3 regions of the Bacillus sp. JJ1566 genome follow, and region 1 is predicted to be linked to each of the others. Evidence: riboswitches for the same ligand, from Rfam matches in the RefSeq annotation. Region 1 holds a riboswitch; each other region holds the start of a gene.
The links. A riboswitch is a leader RNA that binds a small molecule or an ion and turns the genes downstream of it on or off. The one in region 1 is predicted to bind S-adenosylmethionine.
Positions count from the first base shown of each region.

Region 2: it holds a riboswitch for S-adenosylmethionine, as region 1 does, so the genes downstream of both, V7112_RS00410 (sugar ABC transporter substrate-binding protein) here and V7112_RS09655 (PLP-dependent aspartate aminotransferase family protein) in region 1, are expected to answer to the same signal.
Region 3: it holds a riboswitch for S-adenosylmethionine, as region 1 does, so the genes downstream of both, mtnK (S-methyl-5-thioribose kinase) here and V7112_RS09655 (PLP-dependent aspartate aminotransferase family protein) in region 1, are expected to answer to the same signal.

Region 1 covers NZ_JBALOP010000020.1:19,124-24,257, forward strand. The annotation lists gene V7112_RS09650 (aliphatic sulfonate ABC transporter substrate-binding protein) at 1-292, opposite strand, end outside; gene V7112_RS09655 (PLP-dependent aspartate aminotransferase family protein) at 317-2,116, opposite strand; SAM riboswitch class I at 2,235-2,344, opposite strand; gene V7112_RS09660 (Crp/Fnr family transcriptional regulator) at 2,914-3,417, shown strand; gene V7112_RS09665 (hypothetical protein) at 3,465-3,614, opposite strand; gene V7112_RS09670 (aldo/keto reductase) at 3,715-4,632, shown strand; partial or broken gene ftsZ (cell division protein FtsZ) at 4,676-5,134, opposite strand, start outside.
Region 2 covers NZ_JBALOP010000001.1:85,993-91,126, reverse strand. The annotation lists gene V7112_RS00425 (MarR family winged helix-turn-helix transcriptional regulator) at 378-806, opposite strand; gene V7112_RS00420 (CarD family transcriptional regulator) at 1,020-1,559, shown strand; gene V7112_RS00415 (lipoate--protein ligase family protein) at 1,646-2,473, shown strand; SAM riboswitch class I at 2,761-2,915, shown strand; gene V7112_RS00410 (sugar ABC transporter substrate-binding protein) at 3,074-4,147, shown strand; gene V7112_RS00405 (sugar ABC transporter ATP-binding protein) at 4,194-5,134, shown strand, end outside.
Region 3 covers NZ_JBALOP010000057.1:8,560-13,693, reverse strand. The annotation lists gene V7112_RS23890 (methyl-accepting chemotaxis protein) at 1-473, shown strand, start outside; gene V7112_RS20320 (methylated-DNA--[protein]-cysteine S-methyltransferase) at 589-1,077, shown strand; gene mtnA (S-methyl-5-thioribose-1-phosphate isomerase) at 1,136-2,185, opposite strand; gene mtnK (S-methyl-5-thioribose kinase) at 2,190-3,383, opposite strand; SAM riboswitch class I at 3,488-3,644, opposite strand; gene V7112_RS20305 (carbon-nitrogen family hydrolase) at 3,860-4,648, opposite strand; gene V7112_RS20300 (pyridoxal phosphate-dependent aminotransferase) at 4,736-5,134, shown strand, end outside.

The DNA.
Region 1 (5,134 bases):
CAGCTGCCCCCGCGGATGAAGTGAAGTCCGCACTTCCACTATTTAAGAATTCAAGTGCTTTGTTACTACCTTGGCTTAGAACAAACTCAACCTTAATTCCTTCTTCCTCAAAAGCTTCCTCAGCCCAACCAAACTCTTTTAACACAAGACTTGTCGGTGAGTAAAAGGCATAATCTAATACGATTTTTTCCGGTTTTTCATTTTCTTGGCCAGCTTTACTTGTGCTATTTGAACAACCTACAATTCCTACCAACAATAGTACAGCAATAAAAATGGCACTTATTTTTTTCATCTTTTTTCTCCTTTATGATGTGGCTTATATTTCACAAGCAAATGTTACAATGGATCCTCGTAAACGCTGTGCCTCTTTATACGTACAACGGTTGTGAACGACCTCTATACCTGCCTCTGCAACAATCTGGGCTGCTTTTGGTGAAATGACGCCCTCTTGGAGCCAGAAAATTCTTGGGTTTACTTCGGTTGCTTCCTTGGCAATTTCGATTGCGGCCTCCGGACTTCTGAATACTTGAACCACATCAATTTCAAATGGTACGTCCTTTAAGTTCGCGTATGCCTTTTCCCCAAGGACTTCTGTTTCCCTTGGATTTACAGGAACAATTTTATAGCCCAGGCGCTGCATTTTTCTTGCCAATCGATTACTTGGACGAGCTGGATTGCTGCTTAATCCGACAACTGCCAAGGTCTTTGGTCTTTGTGTTTCAACTCCATCAACCTCTTCACGAACAATCGGTGACTGTAGTGCCCAGCGGATGACTCCTTCATCATTCACAACGACTTCTCCCTTTTCTGCACCTTTAAAAGAAAGACCAGTTGCTTCATAAAATGCACGATCAAGATCATTTTGTAGGTCGCGAACGGATTCAATTCCGACCGATAGACGAATCAGATCCTCAGTAACTCCTGTTAACAATAGCTCCTCTACACTTAGCTGCTGATGGGTTGTCGATGCCGGATGAATAATTAAGGACTTCGCATCCCCCACATTCGCTACATGTGACCAGAGTGCTATATTATCAATAACCTTTTTCCCTGCATCACGCCCACCTTTAATTCCGAAGTTCACAATTGAACCAAAGCCGTTATTTAGATACTTTTCCGCAAGGTCATAGGAAGGATGATCTTCAAGCCCTGGATAGGACACCCACTCAACTGCTGGATGGTTTTTTAAATAGTTTGCTAGTTCTAAAGCATTTTTATTATGTTTTTCAACCCTTAGATGTAGCGTTTCAAGACCTTGTAGTAGGTAAAATGCATTTTGTGGACTTAAGCATGAACCAAAATCACGTAATAGCTGTACGCGAAGTTTTGTGCTAAATGCAAGTGTTCCAAAATCATTTGCATATCTTACGCCGTTATAGCTTCGGTCAGGCTCCGTGAATCCTGGGAATTTTGGATTATTCCAATTAAAGCGTCCCCCGTCTACAACTAGACCGCCAATCGTGGTTCCATGACCACCAATCCATTTCGTTGCTGAGTGAACAACAATATCTGCACCCCATGTGATGGGTTTACAAATATATGGTGAAGCAAATGTATTATCAATAATCAGTGGAATTTCTGCTTCATGTGCAATTGCTGCAACTGCTTCAACATCTAAAACCTGTAGGCTTGGGTTTCCGATAATTTCAGCAAAAACCGCCTTTGTTTTTGGAGTAATTGCTTTTCTAAAATTCTCAGGGTCCTTTGAATCTACAAAATTCACCTTAATCCCGTATTTCGGTAGTGTGATCGAAAACAGATTATATGTACCACCATATAGGTTTGTAGCAGCGACAATCTCATCACCCGCTTCAGCGATATTCATAACCGCTAGAGCAATGGCTGCCATTCCTGAAGAAGTCGCAACAGCCGCAACCCCGTCCTCTAATAACGCAATTCGTTTTTCCAGTACATCTACAGTTGGATTTCCAATTCTCGAATAAATGTTCCCTGGTTCATCAAGTGCAAACAAACTACGTGCATGCTCAGAATTATGGAAAACGTAAGAACTCGTTTGATAGATAGGAACTGCTCGTGATCCAGTTGTCGGATCTGGCGATTGTCCCCCATGTAATAAAATTGTTTCTAAATCATAGCTTTCAAATTGCTGACTCATGTTTATACCTCCAATATTTTTATAAGAAAACTTGGGATTACAGGAATGTAATTCCAAATTTCATCTTCTAAGCAAGAACAAAAGCCCTCTTCAAGTAAGAAGAGGGCTTTTATTCCTCCTCTTATCTCTCAGGTAATAATACCTGCAGGAATTAGCACCTTTTCAAGAATAATCTTGAAGGTTGCCGGGTTTCGTAGGGCCATGTCCCTCCACCGCTCTGGATAAGAGTCTTTATTAAGTTAAAACGTTCCCGTTTTGCTTTATAAAAGGATTATAGTATGTGAATAATTCAAAGTCAAATACTTTTTAAAATATTTCATCTTGTTAGAATTTTTACTTCAGATCTATTCTTACCCCCTATTCCTATGTACTCGCTGCTTAAAATAGACTTAAAAATCATTTGTCCCGCATTAACGGGCAGAAAACCCCCACCTCAAAACTCTAGTTAAAAACGAAGATGTTTCGATGACTGATAACTGCACGTAAAAGCCTCATAAAAGGAACAAAGACTAAGAACGCCACGTCCTGTGGCAACGTAACGTCTTTGTGGCCCACATCATGTGCGCCTCAACTAACAATCAGTGGGGATTAGTAACCCCCCACTGATTGAAGTTTCACTTTATGTCATTTTTGTGAAGCCTATTGCTTTTATCCGAAATCCGTTGTATATTAAGAGTGTAGAAAGTTAGTGAAAAACTTCACAAACTAACTACTCTAGAGCTGGCAGCTAAAGCACTCATATTTTTTTACAATAACTTGTGAAGAATTTCACAAATAAATGATAAGGGGAGATTAGAATGAGAACATTCTTAAAAGGACCTAAAATGGCAGTTATTTGGACAGTATTACGTGTATGGTTAGGAATTCAATGGCTAGAAGCTGGTTTTCATAAAATTACTGGAGGATTTGACGCAGGCGGTTTCCTACAAGGCGCATTAGCTAAAGCAGGCGGGGAACATCCAGCAGTAGCAGGCTGGTACGCAACATTCCTTGAAGGCTTTGCCGTACCGAATGTTGAATTAATCAACGTGCTTATTCCTTGGGGCGAATTTCTAGTAGGTCTTGGATTAATTGTAGGTGCTGCAACTATCCCAGCATTAATTGCTGCTGGATTCATGAACCTTAACTTCTTACTTGCTGGAACTGTAAGCACAAACCCAGTATTTTATACAGTAGCAGTCATTCTCTTATTCGCAGGCGCTGCAACTTACTACTACGGTGTAGACAGATTCGCAGTACCTTTCCTTACAAAACGAATCAACGAGAAAAAAGCTGCAAAAACAGCAGCGAACGTTGCGTAACTAAAAAAAGTGTTCCTCCTAATCCAGGAGGAACACTTTTTTATATTCTATTCATCATCAATTTCGCCGTCACCAATTTCATCCTCTTCTTCGATTTCCTCGATGTCTTCGCCTTCTTCAGGCATTTCATCATCTCCGCAACCTATTAAGAAAAACATCGGGAACGACAATAGTAACAGCAGTAGCATCCGTTTCATTACAACCCCTCCCTTTTTCTAGGCTTTCCTTTCAATCCCGAAATATGTAGACTAGAAAGAGGAAAGGGTAATAGTAGTTCTAATATTGGAGGTAGAAACGATGCGAAAAATAAAGCTTGGAACCAGTTCCCTCGAGGTACCAGTTGTTGCAGTAGGCTGTATGAGGATTAATTCTTTAGAAAAGCCCGAGGCAGAAAAATTTGTACAAACAGCATTGGAAGTTGGTGCAAATTTCTTTGACCATGCTGATATTTACGGTAGTGGTGCTTGTGAGGAAATCTTTGCAGATGCGATACATATGAATGATGATATCCGTGAAAAAATTATCCTTCAATCCAAATGTGGCATTCGAAAAGGAATGTTTGATTTTTCAAAGGAATATATCCTTAATTCCGTTGATGGAATTTTAAAACGACTCAAAACTGATTATTTGGATGTCTTACTTTTACATCGTCCTGATGCCCTTGTTGAACCCGAAGAGGTTGGCGAAGCATTTGACATATTAGAGTCCTCTGGGAAAGTTCGTCACTTTGGGGTTTCCAACCAAAAACCGATGCAAATTCAGTTACTTAAAAAATATGTGAAGCAACCAATCGTTGCGAACCAGCTACAGCTAAGTATTCCAAATGCCCATATGATCGCAAGTGGCGTAACAGGTAATATGCAAATTGATCAATCCATAAACCGTGATGGAGATGTGCTTGATTTTTGTCGCTTACATGACATCACAATTCAACCGTGGTCACCTTTTCAATATGGTTATTTTGAAGGGCCTTTTCTTGGCAATGAAAAATGCCCTGAATTAAATCAAAAAATTGACGAAATCGCCGAAAAATATGGCGTTTCCAATACAACGATTGCCATTGCATGGCTATTACGTCATCCAGCAAACATGCAACCAGTTATCGGAACCATGAATATTGACCGCTTAAGGGATTCCGTGAAAGCAAGTGAAGTTCAGTTAACCCGTGAAGATTGGTACAGTATTTTTCTAGCTGCAGGATATCTATTACCATAAAAGTAGTAGAGGCACCCCAAAAAGGTGCCTCTTTCCTTTAATTTTCCGAAAATCCTGTAGCAATTACAGTCACAATAATTTCGTCTTTTAAGTTGTCATTTATGACAGAACCAAAAATCATATTTAAGTCCTCATGTGTTGCTGAAGAAATCACGTCTGCTGCTTCTTGAATTTCAAATAAGCTTAAGTTCCTTCCACCCGTGATATTTAAAATCACACCACGTGCACCACTTATCGATGTTTCAAGAAGTGGACTATTGATTGCTTTATGAGCCGCCTCAACTGCACGGCCATCCCCTTTTGCCATTCCAATACCCATTAAAGCTGTTCCGCGGTGGGACATGACCGTTTTAACATCGGCAAAGTCTAGATTGATTAAGCCTGGTACAGCAATTAAGTCAGAAATGCCTTGAACCCCGCGAAGAAGTACATTATCAGCCTCTCGGAATGCTTCAATCATTGGTGTACGCTTATCGACAATCTCTAATAGTTTTTCATTTGG
Region 2 (5,134 bases), on a different contig from region 1:
ACTCGATTTCCCTATCATAGAGTTGATGAAGAGGACTATGCCGGAAGTCTTGGCTCAATTTCCCTTTCATAGAGCTGATGAAGAGGACTATGCCAGAAATCTTGGGTCGATATCCCTTTCATAGAGGAGATGAAGAGGACTATGCCAGAAGTCTTGGCTCGATATCCCTTTCATAGAGCTGATGAAGAGGACTATGCCAGAAGTCTTGGCTCGATATCCCTTTCATAGAGTTGATGAAGAGGACTATGCCGGAAATCTTGGCTCGATATCCTTTTCATAGAGCTGATGAAGAGGAAGTTGCCTTAAATCTTGGCTCATTTTCCTTTTCATAACTTTTTTAATGATGGTCGCCGTGCCTTGTCCCTAAAATCCAATAATCATATTCCCCAATCCATTTTTAATATGTTTTTAAGAAGCTCAACCTGTTTTTCCCCCATTTTTTCAGTGAGTTGCTTTTCAATTTTCGCTTTAAGTGCCTCATTTTTCTCATAGCATTCTTCCCCAAGTGGTGTTAGTTCTATCCATTTTACCTTTTTATTGTTTTCAACATCCATCACGTTGACTAGCCCTTTTGCTTTCAAATTTTTTATAAATTTATGGGTAGCCTGCCGTGTAATGTCTACATTCTTTGATACGTACGCGATGGTTGGTTTCTTTTTATATATTCTCGACATAATGTACCATTCTGAATTTGAAATGGCGATGTCACTGGTCTCATTCCATGATTTTTCTGCAATACCTCGAAGTTGTCCATGCCTCTCACTTATAAGGTCAATTAAATCTAAATGTTGAAGTACAGGATCCATTTTTTCCACTCCCGTTTTTATAATCGCCACTACTATACAAAAAATTATCAGCATTGTCAACCAAGTTGACAAATTTGAAAAAGCTTGATGTGTAAAATAAAGAACTGTCCAGAATGCATGTTCAAATGTCAACCAAGTTGACATTTTGTGAAAAATGGAGTATGATTAGTATAGTCAACCAAGTTGACAATCCATTGGATAGGGGCATGGTACATGTTTAACATTGGGGATCTGGTGATTTATTCAAATATGGGAATTTGTCGCATAGACGATATATGTGAGAAAACATATGCTGGGATTACTCGAAATTATTATATAATGAGCCCAATCGAGGATAGTACTTTGACAATCCAAAACCCAGTAGATAATAAAAGCAATAAAATGCAGGGCATCATTGGTAAGAGTGAGTCAGAGGAGATTTTAGACTCATTTAAGCTTCCGGGAATTCAGTGGATTGACAATGCGTCGGATCGTCATAAATCTTATTCTAATATAGCTTCAACTGGGGATAGAAAAGAAATTTCAAGTATTTTAAATACATTAATGAGTAAAAAATATGAATTTGAAATGATTGATAAGAAATTATCTGAACATGACCGTAGACTTCTTCTTCATATTCAAAAAATACTCTTTAAAGAATTAGCGATTGCGTTAGAGACATCGGTTAAGGCTATCGAAAAAAATATTAATCAAATGATCGCCTACAAAATGAGTAAAACCTCACATTACGAGGTAGCAAATTTCGTAAACTAAAGGTAAAATAGTGATGTTGGACATGATAAAACCAGGCTATGCCTGGTTTTTTTAAGGTTTATTTGCAATTAAAAGGAGTATGCCGTATGACCGAAAGTCTTTTACATCAGCCGAGCTGGCGGATTATTGATCAATCTAGTCTAGGCTATCAATTTGATGCATTACAATCGTTTGCGATAGATGATACACTTTGTGCGTTTGTAGGAAAAGGAGAGTCACCAGCTACAGCAAGGGCTTGGGTTCACCATCAGACCATTGTGCTAGGGATTCAAGATACGAAGTTGCCTTTCCTTGAGGAAGGGATCGAGCTCCTAAAATCAATGGGCTATCGTGTAATCGTACGAAATTCGGGTGGACTAGCGGTGGTGCTTGATGAAGGAGTATTAAACATTTCGCTTATTTTTCCTGAAACGGAAAAAGGGATTGATATTAACCGTGGCTACGATACGATGCTTGAGTTGATTCAAAAAATGTTTGAAGGCTATGAAGTGGATATTGTGGCCCGGGAAGTTGTCGGTTCATATTGTCCTGGAAGCTATGATTTAAGTATAGATGGGAAAAAATTTGCGGGGATATCTCAGCGCCGCCTTCGTAACGGGGTGGCTGTACAAATATATCTAGGTGTGACCGGAAGCGGGTCGGAGCGTGCAGAAATCATTCGCCAATTTTACGAGGTGGGGCTGCAGGGTGCGGAGACGAAATTTGTCTATCCGGATGTGAAGCCAGAAACGATGGCCTCTTTGGCAGAATTGATAGACCCAAACATCACGGTACAAACCGTCATGCTGCTACTGCTTCAAACACTAAAAAGTGAAAGCGAGCATATCTTTGCTTCACAGCTAACAACAGAAGAAATGCCATTATTTGAACAAAACTTTTTGCGAGTGCTTAATCGCAATGAGAAGGCATTGTAAGGGACCAGGGGGACGGTTCTCCTGGTTCTTTTTTGTGGAAAAATGAAACGGACCCACGTAATTGTGCTATAGTCGTTGGAAATGCGCTTTAATTTTGTTAATTGCGCTATAGCGGACCGGAAATGCGTTTTAATTTTAATAATTGCGCTATAATCGGCAAGGATTGGTTTAACTAATCATTGTTTCCACTATTAAAATATTTTTTATAATAAAAATATTGAATTTTATTTTTGAGCATGATATGATTCTCGTCAAGTAAGAAAAATCGAATATGATTGCTGTATTTTCTCTTATCAAGAGTAGGCGGAGGGATTTGGCCCGATGATGCCCAGCAACCGACCGTAATACCATTGTGAAATGGGGCGAATTTTTTTCGCCGGGTATGACCCGTAAGGCACGGTGCTAATTCCAACAGAAGGATTTTCCTTCTGGTAGATAAGAGGTGCGAAGACTTTTGTATGCTTCAAGCCTCTTTCTGATAAGAAAGAGGCTTTTTATATTTTAAAAAGAAAGCCTCAAACAACAGGAGTGTGATGGCTTTCAACTTGAGTAAACAGATGTGAAAAATAAGGTTACATACAAAATAGGGGGAGAAAAACAATGAAACTTATAAAACTATTATTTACGACATTATTAATTATCGCAGTATTAGTTGGCTGTCAACCGAAAGTGGCCGACGAAACAACGAAAACAGATAGCACAGAGGTAAAGAATTCTGATCATCCATTAGCAGGCAAAAAAATTGCTTTAATTATGCAACAAAACTTAGGAACATTCTCGGCACAATATATTGACGGTGTTGAGGAACAAGTGAAAAAGTTCGCGGGAGAAACAACGGTTTTTACATCTGACGGAGACCTCGCAAAAATGGCGTCAAACGTAGATGCTGCGGTAAACCAAGGCTTTGATGCAATTTTAATCGACCATGGAACAAAGGAAGCACTTCAAAGCTCTGTACAAAAAGCGGTTGATAAAGGAATCCCGGTTGTTGTCTTTGATGCAGAAGTGGAAGTTGATGGTGTAACAGTTCTTGAGCAAGGTGACCAGCATATGGCGCAAATGACACTTGAAAAATTAGCAGAAGACGCTGGTGGCGAAGCAAATATCGTAAAAATTTGGGTAGCGGGCTTCGCGCCAATGGAAAGACGTCAAATCGCCTATCAGGAGTTTCTTGACAATAACGATGGCATCAAAGAAATTGCAACATTTGGAGCAGCAACTGCAAACACAGCTTTAGATACACAAGCACAGATGGAAGCTCTTTTAAAGCAATATCCGGAAGAAGGTCAAATTACAGCAGTTTGGGCTGCATGGGATGAATTTGCAAAGGGTGCAGTTCGTGCAATTCAACAAGCGGGACGTACAGACATCAAGGTTTATGGAATTGACATGAGTGATGAGGACTTACAAATGATTCAAGCGGATAACAGCCCATGGGTTGCGTCTGCAGCGGTTGATCCAAAAGATATCGGACGCATTCAAGTTCGCTACGCTTTCCAAAAATTAAACGGTGATGAAACACCTGAACGCGTAAAGTTAGAGCCAGTTTTCGTAACAAAGGATGCACTTCCAGCAGAACAAATCACAACAGCAGAGCTTGACCAGTATATTGAAGGCTGGGGTAAAAGCGAACAAGGCTACACAGACGAATTGAAAAAGCTAGAAGCTAACTGAGTAAAAAAGAGGGCCTTCAAGGTCCTCTGTAAAGGAGGATATGTAGATGCCTTTACTCGAAATGAAGGAAATGACAAAAAGCTTTGGAAAAGTGACGGCGCTCGAGCAGGCTTCCTTTGAGTTAGAAAAGGGCGAGGTCCACGCCTTGCTTGGAGCAAATGGAGCTGGTAAAAGCACCCTGATGAAAATTTTATCGGGTGCCTACGAGCTTGATTCAGGGTTGATAACCCTCGAAGAAGAGACAATCAATATTCGAACTCCAAAGGACGCGAAAACGCAAGGCATCCATTGTGTCTACCAAGAGGTCGACACTGTGATTGTGCCACAGCTAACCGTTGCTGAGAATATTTTACTTGATACGTTTTCGACTGAAAAAGGCTTGTTCATCAACAAAAGAAAGCTTCGTGAAAAAGCAGCCTCGATCTTAAAGCTTTTGAATGTAACAGATATACCGATGACAAAGCAGGCATTGGAGCTGTCCCTAGCTGAAAAACAACTAGTGCTAATTGCAAGAGCACTTGCCCATGAGGCGAAGGTTATTATTTTTGATGAGCCTACAGCTCCTTTATCGATTGAGGAAACAAAGCATCTTTTTGACATTGTAAAAACACTGAAGGAAAAGGGAGTCGGCTGTATTTTTATCTCACATCGACTTCCTGAAGTGTTTGAAATCTGTGATCGGTTAACGATTATGCGAGATGGTAAGACGATCGCCACTTTTGCCACAAAAGAGGTTACACAGAAAACAGTTGTCGAAACGATGCTTGGAAACTCCTATACTGAACAATCCGTGAAACGGAAGGCAGTAAGGGGTGACCTACTTTTAGAAGTGAACGGTCTCGATGATGGAGAAAAGCTGAATGATGTATCGTTTACTGTTTCTGAGGGAGAAATTGTTGGGGTTGTCGGATTGGTTGGAGCGGGAAAAACGGAGCTTGCAAAGACTTTGTTTGGTCTTCGCCCATACGAACAGGGCGAGGTGAAAGT
Region 3 (5,134 bases), on a different contig from region 1:
CTGGAGAACATGGCAGAGGATTCGCAGTTGTTGCAGATGAAGTCCGTAAGCTTGCAGAGCAAGTATCTCATTCAGTCAAGGACATAACCGACATTGTGAACAGCATTCAAACAGAATCGAATTCTGTTGCTCAAGGTTTACTAAATGGATACAGCCAGGTGGATGAAGGGGCGAAGCAAATTCAAGTGACAGGTCAAACATTTAAGGATATTTATGATGCGGTTACTGTTATGGTGGAACGCATAAAGAGTATTTCTGAAAACCTCGGTACCATCGCAAGCAATACCGTCGAGATGAATTTGTCAATTGATAATATTGCAGCCGTTTCTGAACAATCTGCAGCAGGAATCGAGCAAACCTCAGCTTCTGTACAGCAAACAAACAGTTCAATGGAAACAATTTCTGATCACTCAGAACTACTCTCAGATTTAGCAAGTAGATTAAATACGATGATTAGTAAATTCAAACTGTAAACTGAACAAGCCAGTGCTCATTATTTAGGGTCGCTGGCTTTCTTTTTTTATTTAGACATACCCAAATGTGATAAGGTCTTGTAAAATAAAATTAAAGAGAAGGGAGCGTTGCTCGATGTATAAATATAGTGAAATGCAAACCGATATTTTCGGCACAATCTATATCCTCGCAAACGAAACAGAGCTAGTTGATATCTCATTATCTGAAGATGACTGGGAAGAAGCCAGTAAAAAATTCGACGCAGCTTATGCACCGGATGATGCGGTTCTCGTTAAAATCAAAAGTGAGCTAGAAGAATATTTTAAAGGTAAACGCAAAACCTTCAGCTTCCCGATTAAGTATAGTGGGACAGCGTTTCAAGAGAAGGTTTGGAATGAACTGTTAAGCATACCTTATGGGGAAACTCGGTGTTACGCAGATATTGCAAATGCGATTGATAACCCGAAAGCCGTTCGTGCAGTCGGACAAGCCAATCGGAAAAATCCAATCCCAATCGTTGTTCCATGCCATCGTGTAATCGGAAAGGACAAATCACTAACAGGCTACACAGGCACAAGAACGGACTTAAAAGAAAAACTATTGGAATTAGAAGGTGTGCTTTGACACCTTCTAATTCAGAAAAAACCCAGTGTGGGAGCACAGTGGGTTTCCTCATAATCTCTTATTTTTCAAACAAACTCTTAATCTCTTCCATTAGATTACCCTGTAAAATCCCTTTTTCGGTAATAATGGCTGTAATTAGTTCATTTGGCGTGACATCAAACGCCGGATTGTACACTTGGACACCCTCCGGAGCGACGCGTACCCCACCTAGATGTGTAACTTCCTCGGGATTTCGTTCTTCAATCGGTATTTCCTTTCCACTAGCAAGGGAAACATCAAACGTGGAAAGTGGTGCCGCAACATAAAATGGAATACCGAAAGTTTTGGCTAATATCGCCAAATTGAAGGTGCCGATTTTATTAGCAGTATCGCCATTTGCTGTAATCCGGTCTGCGCCTACGATGATTGCATTGATTCCTTTTTCACCAATCGTATGGGCAGCCATATTGTCGGTAATAAGAGTAACATCTACGTCAGACTGCAGGAGCTCCCATGTTGTTAGCCTAGCTCCTTGTAAAACAGGACGTGTCTCTGATGCATAAACTTTAAGATTTTTTCCCTGTTGTGCTGCTAGATGGAAGGGCGCAAGTGCAGTGCCGTAGCGCGCAGTTGCGATGGAACCTGCATTACAAATTGTTAATACTTTAAACCCATCCTTGAAGAGTCCAAGGGCATGATCACCGATTTGGCGGCAAACTGCCTCATCTTCTGCCTGAATTCGAATGGCCTCATGTACGAGTGTCGTTTTTGCTTCATTCACGGACTTTGAGTCTTCAATACTTGTAAACAAGCGGTTTAATGCCCAGATTAAATTGACAGCGGTTGGTCGTGAACTTGCCAAGTAATCTTTATCTTTAAGGAGTTTTTCCTTAAATTCGTTTAAAGTTGTTTCTTCGTAGTTTTTCGCTGATAATGCCAAGCCAAAGGCAGCCGTAATTCCAATTGCTGGGGCTCCGCGTACTTTTAAAGAAACAATGCTATCCCATACATCTTCAATTGTAAAAAGGTCGATAAATACAGTTTCCAATGGTAGCTTTGTTTGATCTAATAGTTTGATTGATGTTTCATTCCACTGCACAGATTGTGGAACTGTTTTTGAGTATGCCATGTTGTCACTCCCAAGAAGTATTTTCTACATAGTTTCGTAGACTACCAAGTTCTTTAATTGATTTTCGGTCACGAATTAATTCTTTTCCTATTCGAAGAGCATGTCGTTTCGTTGCGATTCTTTGCTCGAAGTTTTCAATTCCATCCAAATCGGCAACATGTGCTAGCCCGATTGTTCTTCTAATTACTTCACAGCCTGCAAAACCAATCGCATCTTCAAATGCTTGCTCAAGAACATATTCCAAATAGCCTTCAGTATCACGGTATAGTTCCACAGCATCTTGTTTCCAAAGATCGGAGAATGTTGCCGAAAACACATCCCATGTTTTTTCAATATGTTGATAGAGGGGCTCACGGTTTTCAGAATCTCGTGAAATGGCATTTAATAATAGATTTGCAATGAATTGACCCAAGTCAAAGCCTAGTGGACCAAAGTATGCAAATTCAGGATCAATTACTTTTGTCTCAGTTTCGCTTGCGAAAATACTTCCTGTGTGTAAATCACCGTGTAATAGGGCATCTGCTTGAGTTAAGAACTTTTGCTTAAGTTTTGCAACTTCAAGCTTAAGTGGCTGGTCTGCCCAAACTTGTTCAACGTCATTCCGTAGCTCCTCCTCAAAGCTATTTGTATCAATATCGAAAAAAGGATCTGTGAAAACAAGGTCCTCTGTAATTTTGCAAAGGTCAGGGTTAATAAATTTTTGCACAATCACTTTTTTCTTTGTTGGCTCTAATCCAAAGTCTGATGTATAAAATAGGGTTTTTGCCAAATAAGTTCCGATGTGCTCCGATAAAAGTGGGAAGCTTTTACCCTCAATTAGTCCAGTTCTCGAAATTTGTAAGCGGGAGAGGTCTTCCATCACAGTGATGGCTAGCACCTCATCTGAATAAAAAACCTTCGGCACAAGTGTTGGTACATAGTCAGCAGCTGTTAATAAAGCATTGGCTTCAATCGTTGCGCGTTTCAGAGATAAGGGCCAGCTCTCACCAACGACCTTGGCATATGGTAATGCCTGTTTAATAATGATTCCTTTGTTATTATCTTCATCGGTAATATGGAAAACTAGATTTAGATTTCCATCTCCTATTTCCTTGCATCTTAATACGGTTCCTTCTTCAAACAAACGGAGCTGAATCGCCAATGCCACCGCAGTACTTTCTGTTAAGGGTTCATAGATTGATTGATTTGAAATTGCCATTTTATATACCTCCAGTAATGATTATTAATTGTCGTTGGAGGCTTTTCTAAACACAGAAAAGCCTCTTTCATATTCGAAAGAGGCTTGAAGTCACGGCATCAAACCTCTTATCTACCAGGAAAATCAATATTTCCTGTTGGAATTAGCACCGTGCCTTGTGGGTTTCCCCAGCGCTAAAAATAGCGCTCCACCTTACGATGGTATTACGGTCGGTTGCTGGGCTTCATCGGGCCAAGTCCCTCTGCCTGCTCTTGATAAGAGATCAAGTTAATGATATTTAAATTTTTAGTTAATACTGAAAAGAATCATAACAACGAATACACATAATTGTCAATAGATTTTTTAACTTTATTCGGCGGGATATAATCCCGGCCGAATAAAGTTAAAGCCTCCGGCGGATGCCACAGATTTTCAAAGGAAATTTTTCGAGCTGGCTCGAAAAAATCTGGGCGCAAATACGTCAAGTCGCATTTGATTTAATTATAAAATTTAGGACGACGATCCTGGAAAATCGGAATTTGCTTTCTGACTTCCTTCACCTTGCTAAGGTCAATTTCGCCAACTAATGTTGTACTTTCAGTACCTGCTTCGGCGATGATTGTTCCCCAAGGATCAATAATCATTGAATGCCCGCCAAACACGTTATCTGGGTTGCTTCCAACGCAGTTACAAGCAACGACATAGCATTGATTTTCAATTGCGCGACTCAGGAGTAGAGTTCGCCAATGCTCAAGGCGAGGAAGTGGCCATTCCGCTACCACGAATAAAATTTCTGCCCCACTTGTTGTATGTGCGCGAATCCACTCTGGGAAGCGAATATCGTAACAGATGACTCCAGCAGATTGCACATTTTCTATTGTAAAATCGCCTTTTGCTTCGCCAGCCTGTAAATACAAATGCTCATCCATGAGCTGGAAGAGGTGTAGCTTACTGTATTCACTGAGTATTTCTCCTTCACGATTAAAGACAAACATCGTGTTAGTCACGCCTTGCTCTGTCTTTTTGGCAATGGAGCCTGCTACTATATTAACAGAGTATTGTTTTGCTAGGTTTTTAATAAATGCTTTCGTTTTGTCACCATTATCATCGGCAATTTCATCTAATCTCGTTAAGTCATATCCCGTTGTCCAAAGCTCTGGCAGGACAATAATATCGGGATTATCCTGAGTCATTGTGTTTTCGATTTCTTTAGAAATAAGGTCAAAATTATCTTGCGGTTTTCCGAATTGAATATCATACTGAATACATGCAATTTTTAGATTCATTTGGGTCCTCCCTATGAAATGATACTTTACAAGTAACAATATATGATATTAGACTAGTATTTCAAGTATTTTGAAGAAGGTGTACACATGAAAAATTTTGAACAATCTAAAATTCTCCAAAATTTACCAAAACAGTTTTTCGCATCCCTTGTTACAAAGGTGAACAATGTCGTTGCCCAGGGGCACGATGTCATAAATTTAGGGCAGGGAAATCCTGATCAACCAACTCCACAACATATCGTAGAAGCTTTAAAGGATGCTGCAGATCAGCCGAAATTTCATAAATATTCTCCATTTCGCGGCCATTCTTTTTTAAAGAAAGCAGCAGCAGAATTTTATCAACGTGAATACGGAGTTGAACTTGATCCAGAAACAGAGGTAGCCGTTTTATTTGGCGGTAAGGCAGGGTTAGTTGAGATCCCACAATGTCTGTTAAATCCCGGTGATGTTGCATTGGTTCCAGATCCTGGTTACCCCGATTATTGG